Regions from separate parts of the Solibacillus cecembensis genome, predicted to be linked through region 2. Evidence: riboswitches for the same ligand, from Rfam matches in the RefSeq annotation. Region 2 holds a riboswitch; the other holds the start of a gene.
The links. A riboswitch is a leader RNA that binds a small molecule or an ion and turns the genes downstream of it on or off. The one in region 2 is predicted to bind FMN.
Positions count from the first base shown of each region.

Region 1: linked by a shared signal. The riboswitch ahead of ribE (riboflavin synthase) and the one ahead of ACQKIH_RS14710 (ECF transporter S component) in region 2 are both predicted to bind FMN.

Region 1 covers NZ_JBNNMF010000008.1:92,063-100,130, reverse strand. Annotated here, with positions in the region: gene ACQKIH_RS09150 (glycosyl hydrolase family 18 protein) at 1-87, opposite strand, end outside; gene ACQKIH_RS09145 (GNAT family N-acetyltransferase) at 339-800, shown strand; gene ACQKIH_RS09140 (nuclear transport factor 2 family protein) at 840-1,220, shown strand; gene ACQKIH_RS09135 (helix-turn-helix domain-containing protein) at 1,284-1,844, opposite strand; gene ACQKIH_RS09130 (LysE family transporter) at 1,962-2,546, shown strand; gene ACQKIH_RS09125 (DUF2935 domain-containing protein) at 2,701-3,492, opposite strand; gene ACQKIH_RS09120 (DUF2619 domain-containing protein) at 3,605-3,868, opposite strand; FMN riboswitch at 4,056-4,184, shown strand; FMN riboswitch at 4,333-4,461, shown strand; gene ribE (riboflavin synthase) at 4,589-5,224, shown strand; partial or broken gene ribB (3,4-dihydroxy-2-butanone-4-phosphate synthase) at 5,238-5,816, shown strand; gene ribH (6,7-dimethyl-8-ribityllumazine synthase) at 5,934-6,398, shown strand; gene ACQKIH_RS09100 (hypothetical protein) at 6,505-6,996, opposite strand; gene ACQKIH_RS09095 (RNA polymerase sigma factor) at 7,076-7,339, opposite strand; gene ACQKIH_RS09090 (hypothetical protein) at 7,516-8,068, opposite strand, start outside.
Region 2 covers NZ_JBNNMF010000016.1:58,450-66,721, reverse strand. Annotated here, with positions in the region: gene ACQKIH_RS14725 (ATP-binding protein) at 1-977, shown strand, start outside; gene ACQKIH_RS14720 (RNA polymerase sigma factor SigX) at 1,114-1,644, shown strand; gene ACQKIH_RS14715 (hypothetical protein) at 1,641-2,879, shown strand; FMN riboswitch at 2,962-3,138, shown strand; gene ACQKIH_RS14710 (ECF transporter S component) at 3,397-3,975, shown strand; gene brnQ (branched-chain amino acid transport system II carrier protein) at 4,151-5,494, shown strand; gene ACQKIH_RS14700 (YitT family protein) at 5,766-6,644, shown strand; partial or broken gene ACQKIH_RS14695 (MFS transporter) at 6,761-8,008, shown strand; gene fabI (enoyl-ACP reductase FabI) at 8,098-8,272, opposite strand, start outside.

The DNA of each region.
Region 1 (8,068 bases), on a different contig from region 2:
CGTGATGCGGATACTATCCATATTAACTTGAAATTTTGACGCAATGGAGTATAAGCTATCTCCCATTTGAACCACATAAATAAACATAGTAAGACCTCTTTTCTCAATAATAATTATTCAATGTATGTAATCGGTTTACGGAGTATAATCGATTAAGCATTTAAAATATATTTTGATGCGTGTTGCTGAGAAGTTCCTAGCTGGACACGCGCCCATTTAGTAAAGTTTTTAGACGTAACAAAGCAAGAGGCAAAAAACGGCTGACTTGAGAAGTAGAAACGGTGGGACTTTTACACAATGATTATTTTACCTATAAAATTTCATTAGGAGGAGACAAATTGATTACATTAAAACAGATGAGTGGGCAAGAGTTTCAGCACTATATTAGCTATGCGATAGAAGATTATGCGAAAGAGAAGGTCGATGCTGGCAATTGGCGTGAAGAGGAAGCGATGCGATTGTCAAAGGACTCTTTTGAAAAACTGTTACCAAACGATGAGAGAACGGAAAATCATCAGTTATTTTCTGTTTTTCAACACGAGATTCTAGTTGGGATGATTTGGATTTCACAACCGCCTACCAATCCGGAAGAAGGTTTTATTTATGACTTCCTCATTTTTGAGCAATTCCAAGGTTTAGGATATGGAAAATCAGCAATGAAAGAAATCGAAGTGATTGCGAAAGGTTTAGGGATGAAAAAAATCGGACTCCATGTATTTGGTCATAACAAAGTAGCGCGCGGATTGTATGAAAAGCTTGGCTATGAAATAACGAATATCTCAATGGCTAAAACGATTTGATCATGCTAGTGAATAGTTGAAATTAAAGGTGCGTATCTAATGAATATAAATTTAAAGGAACATTTAAAGCAATTAGAGGAAAGTCACATTGGGCTTGAAGTACGGAATAGTAATGAAAAGCTAGATGAAATACTGGCAGACGAATTCTTTGAAATTGGGAGTTCGGGTTATTTCTACAATAAGCAAGATTGCCTTGAAACAGGCGTTGTGTTGACAGAGATGTCACTACATAACTATGAAATTTATCCACTAGCACCAGATGTCGTTTTAGCTACGTATTTTATTGTCGACAAGACGAGAAATCGGAATACGTTAAGAAGTTCTATTTGGAAACGTATGGATGAAAGATGGCAATTATATTTTCATCAAGGGACAATATCACCATTGCAATTAAGCGAAGTGCTGAAAAATACGAAATAGTTTAAAGTGAAAATAGCCATTTCTCCGTGAAGTGGCTGTTTTCATGTATCGATGCATGCAATCTTACTGGAAAGGTGGATAATAAATTGTCATGCTTAAGCGCGTTAATGTGTTGCCAGCATTCGTATAACTATGGGGTTTATCTGCCTTGAATCGGATGGAATCGCCACTCTTTATTGTATAGTGACCGTCATCGACATGAATTGTTAGTGCGCCGTCAAACACCGTAATAAATTCCTCCGTCCCTTCACGGTGACCTTCAGCCTGCAAATGTCCGTCTTTGTCTATTTCAACTGTATATACTTCAAAGCGTCGATCATCTTGGAACGGAAAGGCAGGGTAGACGCGGTATTTTCCACTGTCTTCAGATAAAACTTGAATCTCATTTCTTAAAGCAACCGTCGTATCAGGCTGTGGATTGTTGATGAGGGCTGTAAAAGAAATTTTTAAGCCGTTCGCTATTTTCCAAATCGTTGTTAGAGTTGGACTGGACTCACCTCGTTCAATTTGACCAATCATCGTTTTACTAACGCCACTTAATTGGGCCACTTTTTCTAAGCTTAGTTTTTCCTGCTCGCGAATGACTTTTAAATTTTTTGCAACGATTAGATGAATGTCTTCCATATGTGAATCCCTCCACTATGTACAATATAACGACCTATATGTATAATAAAACGTATGACGTTATATTGATTATTTTGTACATTATAACATACGCCATTTAATGAGGGGGAGCAGATGATGCCTGTATTTTCATTTTTGTTATTTGTCATCATTTCTAGTTTTACGCCAGGACCAAACAATATTATGGCGATGGCATTTGCGAACAAGTATGGATTAAAGAAAACCGTGTCCTTTTGTTTAGGTGTTGGTGTCGGTTTTTTTGCGATTACTTTATTATGTAGTGTTTTTAATATCGTACTGACAAATGTTATGCCGAAAATCGAATTCCTATTGACGCTTTTGGGTGTCGGTTACATGCTGTATTTAGCATATAAAATTTTGACGAGTAAGGAGGGAGATGACAGTACAGCCAAGGAGCATAAAAACTTTTTTGTTATCGCGATTTTGCTGCAATTTGTTAATCCAAAAGGAATTTTGTTTGGGATTACTGTCGTCGCAACGTTCATTCTTCCTTATTATGATTCTTATTTTAGCTATCTGCTATTTTCAGTATTTTTAGGAATAGTCGGTGTTATGAGCACATTTAGCTGGAGTCTTTTTGGTTCCGTTTTCCAAAGTTTATTATCGCAATATCGACAGCCGTTTAATATCGTAATGGCGGGGTTATTAGTATATAGTGCATTTTCGATACTTATCAATTGAATGGATGGAGGCTAAATCAACGTGATTCAGTTTAATTAATTATTATATAAAAATGACAAACATTAAAAGGCATTCCATCATTGCATGAATGCCTCTTTATTGGGTGTTAATATGAAATTAATTGAAATGATTTATTCCATTTGATTCATATAATTTACGGCTTTAGGGAAGTAAGATGGTCTTCAAAAGCATCAATTATATGAAGGAAATGATCGGCTTCTCGGTATACATGGTCTGCGAGAAGTGCAGGAATATTACTTTTTATGCGACAAGCTTCAATTAAATCGCGTGCCGTTTTTTTGAAGTCACGTAATGCCACAACAGATACGCGGTTTTGATCAAGAAATTGGTCTAAAAGTGAAGGAGTTTCGGATTGAGGACGCATATGATCTAAGTCTTGCGCTTGAAATAGTAGTTGGTCGAAATCATTGCTGAACTCACGGGCTTGATCCACTAATTTTCGTTCGGAAGGATCCAATAAGTGACCGATGAACTTCGAATGATCAGCCATAATTTTTAGGAAAAACACATTTTCTTTAATAATGGCTTCAGGTAACGGGATTAATTTGCCTTCGTTTAATTCTTTTAATCGTTTCGCAAAATAATAGGCTTCACGACTTGTATGATCCACTAATAAAGGCATATTATTACTAACGATTTTACAGCTTAAAATTAATCCAAGTACTTTTCGTTTATAAGCCCAAATATAAACGGTCGCTTGATATACTTGAATGTTAAACTGTTTAATTACTTGAGGATCTGTTTGTTCGTTATATTGATTCGCCTGCTCTTGAATTTGTTCAAATACAGGGATAAAATATTTAGCTTCATTTATGAGTTCCGTTTGATCTGCGGTGAACCCAAGACTTAAAAAGAAAGCATGTTCCTTCATGATTCGAGACCAAAAACGTATTTCCTCCAATGATTGCGTAACAAATGTAGGAATTCCTATACCTCCTCCAGTACTAGTTATCAATGCCTAATGTATTCGAGGAATATTGAATTCATGCTCTAATAAAACTGATTGTTTGCTCGGAAAGGGACGGATGGTTGTCCCATCATTTCATACGCAAACTAATAAAAATCAGGGTCACACCACTAAGTAGACAAATCATTTTTGCAAATGATATTTTATCACTCAGCCCTGACAAGCCTATACCAGTCGTGATAATGAAAATGATAGGCCCGATTAGCGCAAGTGATGAATTCACAATAAACGCCTTTTCTAAATCATTTAATTTAAACATAATATATGCAGCAATAATATCTACGCTTCCCGAAAGGATACGCAATAATACGATATATATAAGTGCTGTTTGCATTGATCAACCACCTTTGTCTTCTTAAATTCATGTTTAGTCAAATGTATGCTTGGCTATTTTCAATTATTAAAGGAAATCGAGTGGGGGGATTTTGATCTCATCATTTTTCATGAGCAAAAAATAAAACGGGTTCAAAACTTATTTTGCATTGATAAAAATAGTTTGCTATAATGGGCGTCATAGTTGAATAGTCCTTCGGGGTCGGGTGAAAGTCCCAATCGGCGGTGATGAAGAAATTCTAAGCCCGCGAGCCTTTTTGGCAGGATTTGGTGTGATTCCAAAGCCGACAGTATAGTCTGGATGAGAGAAGGATGGATTAGGCGTTTTATGAACCCTTTGTGTAATTTTACCGTTTACACCGAGGCTTATTTCGTGATGCCTAAATGAGAATTTTCTAATCACCCCGTAGAGCACCTTCTATGTGGTTTTTTTGTTTTTCAAAGAAACCTGTACAATTTCATATGTATTTCCTTCGGGGTCGGGTGAAAATCCCAATCGGCGGTGATGAAGCAATTCTAAGCCCGCGAGCCTTTTTGGCAGGATTTGGTGTAATTCCAAAGCCGACAGTATAGTCTGGATGGGAGAAGGAAATAAAAATGGTCGACTTTTTTCAAAAATAGATGAAAATAAGTTTATTTGACGACGCCATTTTTATAACTCTCATTAAAACTCCGAGCGATTAGCGGGGTTTTTTCTATTTTATAGGATGAGGTGAGAATGATGTTTACAGGAATTATCGAGGAGTTAGGAACGATTCACCAGATGAAATCAACTCCTCAAGCAATGGTATTATCCATTCAAGCGAAAAAAGTGTTAGAAGATGTAAAACTTGGAGACAGTATCGCGGTAAATGGTGTTTGTCTAACGGTGACCAATTTTACAAGCAATGCATTTACGGTAGATGTTATGCCGGAAACGGTGAAAGCATCGAGCATTCAACAATTGCAAAGCGGCTCAATGGTTAATTTGGAGCGTGCGATGGCTGCAAATGGTCGTTTTGGCGGACATTTTGTATCAGGGCATATTGATGGAGTTGCTAAAATCCTTCAAAAGCGCCAAGTGGCCAATGCTGTTTATATTGACTTGGACGTACCGGAAGAACTGTTAAAAAACTGCTTAGTAAAAGGCTCCATTACACTAGATGGTACGAGTTTAACGATTTTTAATGTCACATCGTCTTCATTAACCGTTTCATTAATTCCACATACGTACAAAGAAACGGTACTCGGTATGAAAAAAGTAGGGGATCTCGTCAATGTTGAAACCGATTTATTTGGTAAGTATATTTTGCAGCATTTAACGAAACGTCAGTCCAACAATCTTTCAGCGGATTTTTTACAACAACATGGATTTTAAGGGGAGAACCGAAATGTTTCATACAATTGAGGAAGCGCTAGAGGCGTTAAAAGCAGGGGAAGTCATTATTGTGGTGGATGATGAAAACCGCGAAAACGAAGGAGATTTTTTAGTATTAGGTGAACATGCGACACCGAAAAATATTAATTTTATGGCAACATATGGGCGCGGTTTAATTTGTACACCGATTTCACAAAGTATTGCGGACAAGCTACAACTAAAGCCGATGGTCCAAACAAATACAGATGTCCATCAAACAGCATTTACAGTAAGCATTGATTATAAAACAACAACAACCGGCATTAGTGCGTTTGAGCGCTCGGATACGATGTTGGCAATGGTAGATGAAGACGTTCGAGCTAAGGATTTTAGAAGTCCCGGGCATGTGTTTCCACTTCTTGCAAAAGACGGTGGCGTATTAGAACGTAGAGGACATACGGAAGCAGCGGTCGATTTGGCGAAGCTATGTGGTTCCGCACAAGTAGGCGTGATTTGTGAAATTATGAATGAGGACGGCACAATGGCGCGCGTACCGGATTTATGGGAAATCGCCAAAACATTTAACCTGAAATTTATAACAATTGATGCATTAGCATTGCATTTAAATAAAAATTACGTCCCGGCATAATGGGGCAGATATTGATCATTTTATAGTTGGTATTTCAATTCCGACTAATCAAATAAAAAATATAGCATTGGGGATATGAACATGGGACAAACATTTGAAGCACAATTAGTAGGAACGGATTTAAAAATCGGAATTATTGTTGGCCGATTTAATGAATTTATTAACGACAAATTATTGAGCGGGGCATTAGATGGTTTAAAGCGCCACGGAGTTTCAGAAGAGAATATTGATATTGCATGGGTACCTGGTGCATTTGAAGTACCTTTTATCGCAAAAAAAATGGTCGCAACAGGGGACTATGATGCGGTTATTGGATTAGGTACGGTCATTCGAGGCTCTACGACGCATTATGACTATGTTTGTAATGAAGCAGCAAAAGGTATAGCCAACGTATCATTAGAATCAGGAATCCCAGTTATTTTCGGCATCGTAACGACTGAAAATATCGAGCAAGCAATCGAACGTGCTGGAACGAAAGTAGGGAATAAAGGCTATGACAGCGCAATTTCGGCAATTGAAATGGCGAATTTGAATCGCATGTTTTAATCGTTAGCGAAGTTCAGTGAGTAAAAAATAAGCAAACCCTTGATATTGATGGGTTTGCTTATTTAATAGATAAGTTTTCATTTTATTTAGTGTGGGGTAGTCATTGCTACCGTAAATTGAATGTGGACTCAATAATTTCGCCGTCAGTCGTTTTAACAACGAAAGGTTCAACGATTTTGTCGATCCCAATTTCAACAAATGGTAATTTTTGCGGTTCTCCACCATCAACAATTTTGACGACCACTTCGGTATTCCCAATCGTTTTCACTTTTTTTATAAGTAATTGTTTTCCTTCGTACGCTTCACCTAATTGTATTTTCACTTTCTTACTGCCCTCTGATATTGTGGAAGTTGAATAGTAACTCGTTGCTGACAAATTGCTTTCCACTATATATCCTTCATTAATAATCCAGTACCCATCTTCGGAGATAATTGTCCCTATTATAGATGCAAATAATAGCATTGGTGCGATAATTAAAATGAATTTGTCGAACTTGTTTATCCCAGTTTTATCACTTTTCTTTACGACAAATGGTAAAATGAATGTGCCAATAATCGCTACAGCTAAAATGCTTACCCCAATAATTCCATAGCCCATGCCTTCAAAGCCGTTTCGATTTGAGCATTCATCACAGCCTTCGATTCAGGTGTTAGATAATTTACCAACAAGTCCTCAATTAGATTTTCATCATGCAACAATTCGGGTTTCTTTTTTTATAATAATCGAGCAATGTATTTTTGCTGGCTTTTATTAACCAGCTTTTCATATGCTGAACTTGCGAAATTCGTGCAGGATCTTTAAGTATTTTGGAAAAAAGCTCTTGAATAATATCATCGGCTACTTCCTCATCTTTAGTGAGCTTGAGTAAATAATTTCTTAAATATGGATAGTGAGCGATATAAATTTCTTCAATCGCTTCAAATGGATTATTCATTTTCATTTTGAGCCCCCATTAATTGTCACTCACTTATGAGACGATTGAGATATGGGAAAGGTTGTTTTATTTTAGAAAATTGCAAAATTATTTAAAAGCCCTATACAACTCATTGCAAATTGAATGAATTACTGGGCTTGTTATTGTGTACGGCTATTATATTTTGTAATGCCCATTGAGCGCTAAATAGGTAAACTCAGGGCATCTATGATTGTTTTAGTTAGTGCATCTAACGGATTAAGAATAGTTAAAGCATGTTTTGCACTCATCTGCCTTGCTGCGTCCACCATTGAAAGTTGTGCAACGGAGATCACTTTCTTTTCCGTCTGGATCAGTTCATCCATAAATGCTGCCAACATCGCATCATGCTCGCTTTTCAAGCCTTTCATAATAAGTGAAAAAGCCTCGGGAAGCATACGTACTTCAATATTGATATTTTTCCTATTGCTTTTTGCGTAGTCATTTAATCGAGCAAGCGTACCTTCAACCGTATCTTGATTTGTAAAAATGACTATTTGTGGCGCGGTTATAGAGCAAATCTTTTCAAAAGAGGGTTCGTCTATTTTAATTAACGGGATAGATGGAAATTTTCTTTCCGTGTCCATAAGTGCAATGTAATTCGTACACGTAATGAGGATGGCATCTGGGTGGGTATCTTCAAGCCATGCAATTTGCGAATTTACTTTTGTTTGAGCTAACTGCAGATCAAAATGCGGATTATTTTTAATTTGATCC
Region 2 (8,272 bases):
CGGTGATTACATTTAATCGGGATCAAACTATCTTAGTGAGCAACCCACCAGCGGAACGGTTATTACAAAAATGGTTTGTGACGAAAGGGCTTGAAAGTGCTCGACCAATCCCTGAGGAACTGTATCATATGTTAGATCATGTGTTAAACTTCGAGGATGAATTGGATGAAGAATTAGAGCTTGGAAAATCCTATTACAGCATTACTTTTAGCCCGTTATATAGTGGAAATGCCGTTCGCGGTGCAGTTGCGGTTATTCGTGATAAAACCGAGGAAACGAAATTAGAGAAATTAAAATCAGATTTCATTGCCAATGTATCACATGAATTACGCACGCCAATTGCGATGCTACAAGGCTATTCAGAAGCGATTATCGATGGGGTTGTGACATCAGAGGAAGAGCAACAAGAGATGATTCGTGTCATTTACGATGAATCACAAAGAATGGGCCGTCTCGTAACGGATTTACTCGATTTAGCACGCATGGAATCGGGGCATATGACTTTATACAAAGAAACGGTGCCATTAGTGTCTGTTATTGAACGGATGACGCATAAATTTGGACAAGTTGCAAAAGAACATCAAATTCGTTTACAGTTTGAATCAGAATTTACGCCAGAAATGACAATTCGTATTGATGAAGATCGTATTGAACAAGTATTAACGAATTTAATTGATAATGCGATTCGACATACTCCGGCAAATGGTTCTGTTACCGTTTCAATTTTAAGGGAGAATACTTTTGCGAAAATTCAAGTGAGTGATACAGGGCAAGGTATACCTCAAGAAGATCTACCTTATGTATTTGAACGTTTCTACAAAGCAGATAAAGCGAGAACACGTTCAAAAGGGGGAACAGGTTTAGGGTTAGCTATCACACGCAATATTATCGAGGCACATAAAGGAAATATTACAGTCGACAGTGGCGGCGAACAGCAAGGCACGACATTTACATTCTATTTACCACTACCTGAATAAAGCAATACCGATAAATAATTAACTACGAAGGGTGTGACTATTATTTTTTATAGCACACCTTTTTGACTATGGATAAAAGTACCATGCAACTTTTTGCGTTTAGAAACGACAAATTAATAGAACGGAGGTGGAATGGGTGCAAGAGTCCATTTTCCATCGATTATACGATACTTATCATCAAGACGTTTTTAACTTTTTAACCTACTTAGTTAAAAACCGTACGATTGCGGAGGATCTTTCCCATGAAGTATATGTGCGGGTCCTCAAATCGTATGAACGTTTTGAAGGGAAAAGTAGTGAAAAGACGTGGCTATTTTCAATCGCGAAAAATGTCGCAATTGATTATTTCCGTAAAAAACAAATTCGAGATCGTCATTCTTTCACAACTTTTGATTGGGAAACCGAGCAACTTGTTTCTCCCATGCCAACACCCGAGCAATTTACAGAATTAAGTGATCAAATGCGCCAACTACTGGAAGCGTTAGAGGCTTGCACAGGGGATCAAAAGATGGTCATCATCATGCGCTATATGCAGGAATTAACGATTCAAGAAACGGCAGAAATATTAGGCTGGACAGAGGGGAAAGTAAAGACGACACAGCATAGGGCATTAAAAAAACTACGAGAAATCTTACAAAAATTAGACGGAGAGGGGGCAAATGCATGAAGAAAAAACCGTTTTGGGATGAAGATCAAATCGAGCAGTTATTAGAAAAGGCACCAAAAATTAAAGATGAACGATCAAAAGATGAAGTATTACAACGGCTAAAAGAAAGTATAGTCTTTGATTCTCATACGGAACAACAGCCTGTGATTGTTAAGAAAAAGATGAGCTGGAAGCCTTTAATTGCATCGATTGCCTCACTTTTTGTTCTTGTTTTTATAGCTTCTACTTTTATGGGGAATGCCCCTGAAATAGCTCTGCCATTAGATGCAGAGGATGCTCAATTGGAAGATACGTCATCACATGAGCCAGCTACAACTAGAATGATGGAAAGTCATTCAATGGAGATGGAAAATAATGACCTATCACCAAAATTGATGGCCATGCCGAATCATACGGTCGTTAATGAGCAACAACTAGAAGGATTCACATTATTTACGATAGGATTAGTAGGCGATGATGCAGAAAGCGTACCGGTTAGTTTTTTAATTCCCACTGAAATTGTGGAGCGTCAATTAGGTACAAAAACACCGACAAAATTACAGCTGTATCAGGAGTTTGCACCGTTCATTGAGGAGCAGTCTTTAGGCTTTAAAGAGTATCATCCCTTTAAAGGTAACTTTACAGAAAAAGGCGATAATTTAGTGCATCAGCTGCCAGAGGACCATATGTATGATGCTGGTTCAGCCGCGCTGTCAAATTATAAAGGCGCATTAATTGATACGTTCGGTGAGAGTTATGATCAAGTGTTGCTGACAAATGAAGAGGGGACACAAATAACGCTCAGTTACATGGGGGAAGTTAGTGAACCGATTGAATTAACAGGAAAAAAGACGAATTATAATTATTTTAGTTATCAAATGCGTGATGGTTCAACCTATTTAAGTCCGAATTTCCGAATGAGTTTTAGCGATGTAAAGGATGCATTATTAAATATGACGACCGAAGCCAATGATATTTATCACACCGCTATTTTGCCGGATGTTTCCTTTCAAGTAAAAGTAAAGAGAAAAACGGTAACGGTTACTTTTGATGAGCTATTGGATTTAGACAAATATGATTCGGTTCAAGCGATGCGTATGATTGAAGGGATTCTTTTAACGGCAGCTAGCTTTAATAAAGAAGTGAAATTTGAACAAATCAAGCAACAAGATTGGGGCGGCTTTCATTTTTCAAAACCGTTACCTAAGCCAGTTGCTCCAAATTTAATTGTCTATGATTTTAGTACAATTGAATAATGTGAAAAAAAGAATTGTAAGCAGATGGCTTTACAATTCTTTTTTTTATCTTATAATGAAGGTGTAACAAAATTTAATATTGATTCATCTTCGGGGCAGGGTGTAATTCCCGACCGGCGGTAATATAAAGTTGTAGCCTTTGACCATTTACTTGGAGGACGCTACATAAACTTTTCGAGCCCGCGAGCCACGTTTTTTGTGTGCAGGATTTGGTGCGATTCCAAAGCCGACAGTATAGTCTGGATGGGAGAAGATGGAGGTACGGTCGTCATTTCATGAAAATGCCGTGTTTTTAGTAACCACAATTTTGTTTTTCTAGTAATTAGAAAGACTCTCTTTCTTATACAAAGAAATAGGATTAGGTTACGTTACGTTTTAAAAAACATGGAATAGACCTTTATTTAAGTGTGCCTATTCTCCCTTATGCTTCTTTATTAGCATAAGGGTTTTTTCATGGAATGATTTTGATTCGTCCTTTCTTCTTGCAGAATGAATCAGCAATGAGGAGAGATTTTTTATGCGCAAGAAAAGTTTAAAGTTACGTTCATTCGTAACAATCGGTATGTTGAGTAGTATTTCGTTTGTTTTGATGTTACTTAACTTCCCATTACCATGGTTCCCAGTATTTTTACAAATTGACTTTAGTGATATCCCTGCATTAATTGCAGCGATTACAATGGGACCAGTAGCAGGTATTTTAGTAGAGTTGATGAAGAACGTGTTAGATTGGATTTTTACTGGCGCACCAGAAGGTATTCCGGTAGGACATATCGCCAACTTTGTAACAGGTATTTCGTTTGTCATCCCAGCTTATTACATTTATAAAAAGTTCCCATCAGTAAAAGGGCTTATTGGGGGATTAGTAATAAGCACATTCATTATGTCATTAGGTATGGCTGTCTTAAATTACTTTGCGTTTTTACCAATGTATACGTATTTATTAGGAATGCCTGAATTTAATATGTACGAAACGATTATTTTAGGTATTTTACCGTTTAATATAGTAAAAGGAATTATACTATTAGTTATTGCGACGATGGTCTATCGCACGATGCGTGTGTGGATCGAAAATCAGCGCGCACAGTTTTTAGCATAATTTTGTATAAGTCAGCATGCCAGTAATAGGGGTGCTGGCTTTTACTTTTTAAATATAATAAAAATAGAGTGTTGTAATCAAGCGATGAGACTGGTATCATATTGTACATTGTTGCGAAAAATCAATTTATTTTGAGAATAGCAATTATCAATCGAACATCATAGGAGAGACATCAATGGATAAAAAAGTACCCTTTTCAACATACGCTGTCATTGGAACGATGTTATTTGGCATGTTTTTTGGTGCAGGTAACTTAATTTTCCCTATTCAAATGGGACAGCTTGCAGGCACAAATTTTTGGCCAGCACTTATTGGATTTTTAGTAACAGCGATCGGTTTACCATTCTTAGGTATTTTGGCGATTGGACTTTCGGGAAGTAACGGTTTGAAGGACTTAGCGAGTCGCGTGCATCCGGTTTTTGGCGTGTTATTCGCACTTGCACTGTATTTAACAATTGGTCCGTTTTTTGCGATTCCTCGTACTGCAACGGTACCGTTTGTAGTTGGGTTTGAGCCGTTTATAGCACCTGATCAAATTAAGCTATGGCTAGCAGTCTTTAGCTTCGTCTTTTTTGCTATCGTATTTTACTTTTCATTAAATCCAGCAAAAGTAATGGATTACATAGGAAAATATTTAACACCTGCATTTTTAGTGTTTTTATTTGTACTCATTGCTATTAGCATTTTCTCTCCGATGGGCAGTTTCCATGCGCCAACGAGTAGCTATGTCAATGAAGCGTTTATGACAGGTTTCAAAGAGGGCTATAATACGATGGATGCCCTTGCTTCATTAGCATTTGGGATTATCGTTATTCATGCAATTAAGCGTACGGGTATTACCGATAAAAAGGAAATCGCAAAAGCAACTTGGAAATCAGGTATTTTTGCAATGGCGCTCATGATGTTAATTTACGGATTAATTACGTTTATGGGTGCGTCAAGTATTGAAGCAATCGGCCAATTTGATAATGGCGGCCAAATTTTTGCGGCTGTTGCGGAGCATTACTTTGGAGCATATGGCGCCATTTTATTAGCCATTATTATCGTTTTAGCTTGTTTAAAAACGAGTATTGGGTTGATCACGTCATGTAGTGAATTTTTCCATGAAGTATTCCCGAAAATTAGCTATAAATCATTTGTAGTTGCGCTATGCTTAGTTTCATTTACAATCGCGAACTTCGGTTTAACGAACATTATTACATTCGCAGTACCTGTGCTTATGTTCTTATACCCACTAGCGATTGTTCTTATTTTACTGGCGTTAGCTTCACCGCTCTTTAAAAACAAACAAACGGTCTATGCTGCAGCTATTTTATTGACGTTCTTTATTAGTATTATTGACGGCTATAACGCACTTGTCGCAAATGTAGCTTCATTTGAAGTGAACTTTTTAACGGCAATATCTACTTTTTATGCGGAAGTGTTGCCATTCTATTCAATTGGACTTGGGTGGATTGTACCTGCATTAATCGGTGTAGTCATTGGATTAATCATTCCTAATAAAGTAGTGAAAGCTTAGTGTAATTCTTGGTCAATATAAGATAAATAAAAAGTGACATTACGAGTCGTTCGTGATGTCATTTTTCTGTTTTCTGCAATAAAATTAAAAATAAACTACTTTTTTCAAAAAAAATAGCATTTATCGTTTTCAAATGAATGAAAAATAAGGAATAATAGTAGATAGAGATGTATCATTATTGATTTTCAAACTGTGGATGTTCGTATACACAGAGATTGGATCAAATACAGTGAGACGTATTTGCTATTTAAGTTAAAGGAGAGGTGTTTGAATGCCAAAGCAACACATTAGTAAAAAGAGTAGGGCGCTCAATCTTACTCGCCGTATTGTCATGATAGCCATAGGTGCATTTATGACCGCCTATGCATTAGATGCAATATTAATACCGAATGCAGTAATTGATGGTGGTGTTACGGGTGTAAGTATTATGGGGAATTATTTATTTGGGGTTCCGCTAGGAGTGCTATTATTCGTATTAAACATTCCATTTGTTTATTTAGGTTACAAGCAAGTCGGAAAAACGTTTGCTATATTGAGTATGATAGGAATTGCATTGCTTTCCATTTCGACGACGTTACTTCATGAAATGGACCCGATTTTAAGCTCTAATGATCCTCTGTTAATCGTGTTATCAGGTGGTGTCATGCTTGGTGCCGGAATAGGTATCGTACTGCGTAACGGTGGTGCACTGGATGGTTCGGAAGTGTTAGCCGTACTGATATCACGCAAGGTTCCATTTTCTGTTGGAGATATCATATTATTTATTAATGTCTTTATTTTCACTGGAGCGGGCTTTATTTATGGTCTGGAAGGTGCTTTATACTCAGCGACGACTTACTACATTGCAAAAGTGGTCATTGATGTAGTGCAAGATGGTTTAGAAAAATCTAAATCTGTTAAAGTTGTTAGCAAATATTCCGAAGAAATTGGTTCGACAATTCAAGACCGTTTAGGACGCGGCGTTACGTATTCTGAAGGGCGTGGTGGATTTTCAAATGAAGTGATGGATATTGTGACGTGTGTTATAACAAGAATGGAAGAAAATAAAATTATTACGATTATTAAAGAAGTTGATCCAAATGCCTTTGTTGTGATTACAGATGTAGCAGAAGTGCGTGGCGGCAGCTTTAAAAAGCGCAACATCCACTAAAAAAATTACTTAATCAATATGTTCTTTAACATACTGGTTAAGTGATTTTTTTTCGGCTAAAATAATGTAAGTTATTGATTGACAAGGAATTAAGGGAATTTGGAGGTGGTTGATTTATGGTAGACCAAGGTACGATACAAAATGAAAAATGGAAGAGGGATACTACACTTTTTTTGAGTAGCCAAACGATATCTTTATTTGGCTCGTCGCTCGTGCAGTATGCGATGATGTGGTATATTACATTGTCTACGCAATCTGGGATGATGATGACGATTTATATTATTTGTGGGTTTATTCCGACGTTTTTACTGTCACCAGTAGCGGGGGTTTGGGCGGATCGCTTTAATCGGAAAAAGTTAATTATTATTGCAGATGGTATGATTGCATTTGCTACGTTAATTTTAGCGATTGTTTTTATGCTTGGTTATGATTCCATTTGGCTATTATTCGTCATGGCGGCGATTCGAGCAGTTGGAGCGGGCATTCAAACGCCTGCTGTCGGTGCGATATTGCCGCAAATTGTACCAGAACAGCATTTGATGCGTGTGAATGGAATTAACGGTACGATTCAAGCGGTTATTATGTTTGTGTCGCCAATGGTCAGTGCTGCACTATTGTCGTTAACTACGATGAAAGCGATATTCTTTATTGATGTTATTACGGCTGTAATCGCGATTACGGTACTTATAACATTACTAAAAATACCGTTACATGCAAAAGCAGCGCAACAGCAAGAAGTAAGTTATTTAGGTGATTTCAAATTAGGCATCCAATATATTAAACAACATGATTTTTTGAAAAGCTTTTTTGTATTTTTTGCAGCGCTTTTTGTTTTAATGGCTCCAGTGGCATTTTTAACTCCATTACAAGTAGCGAGAAGCTTTGGGGATGATATTTGGCGACTTACAGCGGTTGAGATTACCTTTTCAGTTGGAATGATGATTGGTGGTATTCTCATTGCTACATGGGGTGGGTTCCGAAATAGAGTGTATACGATGATGTTTGCAGGTATTGTCATGGCAACTTGTACAATTTTGTTAGGTGTCCTTCCAATTTTTTCACTATATTTATTCGTGATGGCACTATTTGGTCTAGCGATGCCGATTTTTAATACACCGACGATGACAATCATCCAAGAAAAAGTAGATACGGATTATTTAGGTTGAATATTCGGGGTGTTTGGAATGATCTCTACGTCTATGATGCCACTAGGAATGTTGATATTCGGGCCTTTAGCAGATATTATTTCGGTTGAAATATTATTAATTGGGACTGGGATACTCATGTTGATTGTGACATTACTTATTAATAGGAGTAAGTCATTAATTCAAGCGGGGGAGCCTATTCCCAAAAAATTAGAATAAGGTCGTTACCTAACGCAAAAGAGCATTTTGATTAATAATCAAAATGCTCTTTTTTGAATTTTTATTGTAACGAGGACTTGCTAAAAAAATCAGCCCATAATATTGTAGCCGCAATCGATATAAATCGTTTCTCCTGTCACACCTCTTGAAAGGTGACTTAGCATAACCATTGTCATATCTGCAACTTCTGCTTGATTCGTATTGCGTTTTAATGGTGCAGTTTCTTCAATTTTGTGCAAAATTTGATTGAAACTTGGCACACCT